Archangium violaceum: one gene and its partner. The protein of the gene in region 2 interacts with the protein of the main gene of each other region in a pairwise test. Links are inferred from orthologs where the notes say so. Each region holds a gene or a part of one and is shown on either strand. Other genes may lie near its edges.

What was found. The genes of interacting proteins can lie anywhere in the genome.
Region 1: the proteins of serC (region 2) and selB interact in binary tests that used the Escherichia coli proteins (3 or more experiments, as listed by UniProt). The link is inferred for Archangium violaceum from one-to-one orthologs.

Annotation. Positions count from the first base shown.
Region 1 is NZ_CP069396.1:10,868,124-10,871,137, forward strand. What follows is about bases 1-2,944. They hold selB (selenocysteine-specific translation elongation factor), read right to left. Parts: upstream 2,459-2,944; coding sequence 542-2,458; downstream 1-541. Other genes in these bases: JRI60_RS54795 (ATP-binding protein), read right to left, coding at 1-545; JRI60_RS43230 (phosphoribosyltransferase), read right to left, coding at 2,483-2,944. In the rest of the region: more of JRI60_RS43230, read right to left, coding at 2,945-3,014. UniProt on the Escherichia coli protein: Translation factor necessary for the incorporation of selenocysteine into proteins. It probably replaces EF-Tu for the insertion of selenocysteine directed by the UGA codon. SelB binds GTP and GDP.
Region 2 is NZ_CP069396.1:4,529,143-4,532,027, reverse strand. Bases 38-2,852 are described here. They hold serC (3-phosphoserine/phosphohydroxythreonine transaminase), read right to left. Parts: upstream 2,082-2,852; coding sequence 993-2,081; downstream 38-992. Other genes in these bases: JRI60_RS18765 (hypothetical protein), read left to right, coding at 2,797-2,852; JRI60_RS18770 (RNA polymerase sigma factor), read left to right, coding at 2,207-2,791; JRI60_RS18780 (chalcone isomerase family protein), read right to left, coding at 399-962; JRI60_RS18785 (M13 family metallopeptidase), read right to left, coding at 38-185. Also shown: more of JRI60_RS18785, read right to left, coding at 1-37; more of JRI60_RS18765, read left to right, coding at 2,853-2,885. UniProt on the Escherichia coli protein: Catalyzes the reversible conversion of 3-phosphohydroxypyruvate to phosphoserine and of 3-hydroxy-2-oxo-4-phosphonooxybutanoate to phosphohydroxythreonine. Is involved in both pyridoxine and serine biosynthesis.

The DNA.
Region 1 (3,014 bases), 6.3 Mb from region 2 along the record:
GCCCCGTCTCCGTCCCGGATGACGAAGCGCTCGCCGTCGCGCACCAGGAAGTGCGCGGAGAACCCCGCGCCCGTGAGGCCCGCCAGCGCCACCCGCCGCACCGCCGCCTCCGAGCGCGCCGCGACGAGCTCCGCGGACGTCTCCACCAGGCGCTCGGCCACCACCAGCTCCGCCGGCCGCTCGCCCAGCACCAGGAGGTTGATGAGCATCGCGCGGCCGCTCTCCTCCAGCTCCACCTCCTGCACGTAGGTGGCCACCTCGAGCGACCCTCCGCCCGCCCGGGGCAACAGGTAGCGCTGGGGACCCGTCTCCTTCAACACCCCCTCCTCGCGCTTGCGGTAGCGCGCCTCCAGACGTGCCCGGTCCTCCGGACGGACGAAATCCAGGAACAGGCGGCCCTCCACCTGCGCCCGGCCCAGGCCCAGCATCTCCAGGTAGGCCTCGTTCGCCGCCCACACCCGGCCCCCCTTCGCGACGTACATGGGGTTGCCAAAGGACTCGATGAGGGCCCGCAGGGCCGTCTCGCTGAAACGCTTCGTCGTCATGCGCGCCGCAGCACCCGCTTCTCTCCGACCCGGAGCGTTACCTTCTCGCGGTCGAAGTACTCCGAGAGGGGAATGACGAACTTCCGGCTCTGACCCACCAGCTCCTTGAAGGCCTGGGTGGAAATCTCCTTCTTCTCGCGCAAGTGGGCAACCAGCCGCTCCTTCAGCCCGGCCAGCGCCCCCGCGTCGAAGAACAGCTCCTCGCTCACCCGCACCACCCTGCCCTCCGCCATTGCCACCTTGAGCAACTCCTGCACCCGGGCCGCCGGCAGCTTGAGCCGCTGCGCCAGCTCGTTGAGCGTGGGCGGCGAGAGTCCCGCCGCCGACAGGTCGGCCACCAACCGCGTGCGCGCCGCGTCCTCGTCCAGGGTGAGCGTCCGGCCCCGCCCCTTGAGGCGCACCACCTCCTTCTCCACCTCCACCTTCCCCGCGTCCGTCAGCGCCTGCACCACCCGGGCGAAGAGGCGCGCGTCCAGCTCGCCCGACAGGCGCTGGCGCAGCTCCTCCCGCGAGAGGCCCTCGCGCAAGGGCTCGCGCTCGTGGAAGGTGGCGAGCAGCGCCAGGGCCCGCGCCTGCAGGCCCTCGAACACCTCGCCGGAGACGTACAGGCGCCGCTCCCGGTCCACCAGCAGCACCGTGCCGCGCGAGCCGAGCAGCTCCAGGGCTCGCGACAGCACCCTGGGCGCCAGCGCCGAGCGCGCGAAGAGCTCCTGCTGCGTGAGGCCCCGGTAGCCCGACTGGCGCAGCAACCACGCCACCTGGCCGCCCGCATCCGCCTCCAGCAGCGGGGCCACCACCTCGGAGCCTCCCTTGCGGCGGCGCGGCGGGGTGATGGACAGCACGCGCCCGCCGGCCAGCGTGGCGCCCCGGCCCGGCAGCGCGCGCGAGCCCCGGAGGATGAAGCGCTGACCCGGCAGCGCGGCCATGGGCTCGGAGAGGCGCAGCTGCGCGAGCGCCGTCTCCCCCGGCTCCAGCTTCTCCAGGTCCAACAGCGCCACCGTGGCCTCCACCTGCGCGGTGCCCAGGTGCAGCAGCAGCTTGCGGCGCCGGGGCAGGGCCTCCTCCGCCGCGGGCAACAGGCTCAGCTCCACGTCCAGCATGCGCGTGTCGGGCACCTCGCCGGCCTTCACCAGCACCATGCCGCGCGAAATCGCCTCGGGCTCCACGCCCGTCAGGTTCACCGCGGTGCGCTGGCCCGCCGTTACCTTCGACACCGCCTCGCCGTGCATCTGCACCCCGCGCACGCGCAGCGGCCCGGGCAGGCCCGGCAGCAGCGACACGGTGTCCTCCACCGCCAGGGCCCCGGACAGCAGCGTGCCCGTCACCACCGTGCCGAAGCCCTTGATGGTGAAGGCCCGGTCCACCGGCAGGAAGGCCGGACCCTCGGAGGGACGCGAGGGCAGCCCCTGGGCCACGCGGGTGAGCGCGGCGCGCAGCCCGTCCAGCCCCTCCCCTGTCCTCGAGGAGACGGGCACCACCGGCGCGCCCTCCAGGAAGGTGCCGGCCACCAGCGTGGACAGGTCCGCCTCCACCAGCGCGCGCCACTCGGCGCCCAGCTCCGCCAGCAGGTCCGACTTGGTGAGGGCGATGACGCCGGCCTTCACGCCCAGCAACCGGCAGATGTCCAGGTGCTCGCGCGTCTGGGGCATCACGCCCTCGTCCGCGGCCACCACCAGCACCGCCACGTCCACCCCGCCAGCGCCCGCGGCCATCGCCTTCACGAAGCGCTCGTGGCCGGGCACGTCCACCACACCGGCCACGGTGCCATCGTCCAGCTTCAGGTGCGCGAAGCCCAGCTCCAGGGTGATTCCCCGGCGCTTCTCCTCCTTGAGCCGATCCGTGTCGATACCGGTGAGCGCCTTGACCAGTGACGTCTTGCCGTGATCGATGTGCCCCGCGGTACCGATGATCATCTCGCCCCCCGGCTCTCCGTCGGTTCAGGCCCCCGCCTTGTCCGGGTCCACGTCGAACCGCCCGTCCTCGGTGACCGCCTCGTAGTCCCACGGGAAGACGACGAGCGCCTCGGTGGTCAGCGCGCAGAAACCCGGGGCGAAGCCGTCGGTACGGGCCACCAGCGTCGCGGTGTGCACCTCCTTGGCGCCCACCTTGAGCGCCAGGGCGCTGGCCAGCTCCAACGTGTCCCCGCTGGAGGCCACGTCGTCCACGATGAGCACGCGCTTGCCCTTGAGCTCACGCGGCATCTCCCCGGTCAGCTTCGGCTTGGCCGCGCCCTTGTCCCGGCTGCGGCGGCTGATGCGCACCGGGAAGAACTCGCAGCCGAGCGCGCTGGAGAGCGCCCCGCCCACGAACACTCCCCCGTGCGCCACGCCCACCACCGCCTGGGGCTTGTAGCTCTTGCCAATCTCCCGCGCGAGCCCCTGCACCGAGCGGTCGAACTGCGCCCAGGACAGCTCCTGGACCCGGGTCTTCTTGTGGGACTGGTCGCGTCCGGTGAGCTGGCGCGGCGCC
Region 2 (2,885 bases):
TAGAAGTCCTCGCACGGATCCGCCTTGTCGTTGATCGCCGCTCCGTCGAGCCCCGGCGGCAACGGCTTCGCCTCCGGCGCTGGCGCCGGCTGCTCCGGCGTCGGCTGCGGCGGCTGGGGCGCGGGCTCCGCCGTCTTGCAGGCAGACGCGAGGAGACAGCAGGCGGCTAGCAATGCCTTTCTCATCCAGTATTTCTCCATGTCGAGTGGAAGAGGGGGCCGCACCCTACTCGGCGCCCCGCTCCCTGCAACCCCTGGATGAGCGCCTCGGCTCGTTCACCCTCTACTCGACAGTGGGTGACACGGTGCGACACGGTCGCTCGGAGCGTCACTCGGGAAGACCCTCACCCCGGCCCTCTCCCAGAGGGAGTCGGAGCGGGCAACCCGGGGGACTGATTCCTACTCCTTGCCCAACATCCCGTCCTTCAGGCTCTCGTCCACCGGACTCTGCCCCAGCCACACCGAGAAGAGCGCGTCCGCGAAGTCCTTCCCCTCCACCGAGATCTTCTGTCCCGCCTTGCTCTCGATGGTCGTTCCCTTGCCCGGCGCGTACGTCAGCACCAGCTCGTCACCCTTCTTCAGATCCGGAATCGCCGCCGCGAAGGTGTCCAGCCTCTGCTGCAGCGCCGGAAGCTTGTCCTTCGCGTTCTTCTTGAAGCCATCCACGATCGCGTCCGTGATCGTCTTCTTGTCCAGGTCCCGCAGCATCGCCATGCGCACCCGCTTCACCTGGTCCGACCCGATCACCTCCTGCGCGTTCTGCGACGTCTTCTCCGCGTACAGGCCCACCGCGTAGACCTTGAACACCATCTTCTTGCGCAGGCCCACCCCGTTGAGCTTCAGCTCCTTCCCCTCGGCCGACACCGTGTCGGGGAACTGCACGCCCGCCACCTCCTTGGCGGCGGCGGGCAGCGCGAGCACTACGGCCATCACGACGGCGAACAGCGTGGCGTTCTTCTTCATGACCCCTCCTGCTAGGTAGAGGCCGCCACGCTACCCGTTCTTGCGGATGAACTCCTCCATGAACGAGACCAGCGTCTTCACGTTGTCCACCGACACCGCGTTGTACGTGGACACGCGGATGCCTCCCGTGAGCCGGTGTCCCTTGAGCCCCACCATCCCCGCCTTCTTCGCCTCCGCCACGAACTTGTCGTCCAGCGCCTCCGAGGGCAGCTTGAACACCACGTTCATGAACGAGCGCGACTCCCTCTCCACCGGCGCCTGGTAGAACCCCGCGTGCTTGTCCAACGCCCCGTAGAGCAGCTCGCCCTTCTCCCGGTTCCACTTCTCCAGCTGCGCCAGGCCTCCCACCTGCTTCGCCCACGCCAGCACGTTGCGGCACAGGTAGATGGCCAAGGTCGGCGGCGTGTTGTAGAGCGAGTTGTTTTCCGCGTGCGTCGAGTAGCGGAAGATCTTCGGGATGTCCTTGCGTCCCCGGGCGATGAAGTCCTTGCGGGCCACCGCGATGAGGACGCCCGAGGGGCCCAGGTTCTTCTGCGCCCCCGCGTAGATGAACGCGAAGCGGCTCACGTCCGTCGGCTTCCACATGAAGTCCGAGCTCATGTCCGCCACCAACGGCACGTCCCCCACCTCGGGCCACGTGTGCCACTGCGTGCCGTAGAGGGTGTTGTTGCTCGTCATGTGCACGTAGGCGGCCTTCGGGTCCACCTTCACCTCGTCCGGCCGAGGCACCCGCACGTAGCGCTTGTCCGGCAACACCGTGGTGGCGGCGATGCGCGCCTGCCCCACCAGCTTCGCCTCCTCATAGGCCTTCTCGCTCCACCCCCCCGTGATCAGGTAGTCCGCGCTGGCCCCCGGAGGCAGGAAGTTCATCGGAACCTGCGCGAACTGCTGCGCGGCCCCTCCCGTGAGGAACAGCACCTGGTGGGTGTCCGGGATGCCCAGCAGCTCGGTGAGCAGGGAGATGGTCTCCGTGTGGACCGCCTCGTACTCCTTGCCCCGGTGGCTGTGCTCCATGATGGACATGCCGGAGCCCTGGAAATCGATCAGCTCGTCCCGCGCCCGCTCCAGGGCGGGCAGGGGCAGTCCAGCGGGGCCGGGGTTGAAGTTGATGACGCGCATGGCTGTGTCCTCACGAAAGTGAACAACCGCGCGGCCATTCTGCCCAACGCCCCCCCGAGGGGAAGCGAGAAGCGCGCTATCCGTCCACCCCTGGGCGTGTGGCCGCTCCGGCGCCCGGAGGGTCCATGAGTCAGGTGAGTTCCCCGAGGGAGTTGAGGGAGTGGGTGGTGCGGGCGGCACGGGGGGAGACGCCTGCCTTCAGCGAGCTGTACCGGCGGACCCGCCCCCTGGTGGCACGTTTGACCTCCAGCTTCGCCCCGCTGGACCCGGACGAGGTGGAAGACGTGATCCAGGAAACCTACGTGCGCGCCTTCAAGGCGCTCCCCCGGCTCAAGGAGCCGGCCGCCTTCGAGGCCTGGCTCCTGTCCATCGCCCGCAACCGGGCCCGGACCCGGCTCGAGCGCAAGGGCCAGACGCGCCGGCTCGGCGAGGAGAACCCCGACCCCCAGCCGGAGACGGTCGCCCTCGTCCCCGAGGCCCTCCAGCTCGAGCGCGACATGGCCGTGGTCCGCCAGCTCATCGACGAGCTGCCCGAGGGCGAGGAGAAGAAGACGGTGTACCTCTTCTATGTGGACGGCCAGCTGTCCGCCCGGGAGATCGCCGAGAAGCTTGGCGTAGGAAAGAGTGCCGTGACGATGCGCCTGGAGCGCTTCCGCGCCCGGATCAAGCAGGAGCTGCTCCGGCGCGTGCTCGCTGGACGGTGGGAGTAAGTGGGATGAGACACCTGGATGCCGAAGCCCTGCGTACCCTGACGGCCGGTGAGCCGGAGTCGGTGGCGTACTTCCGCGAGCACCTGACGCACCC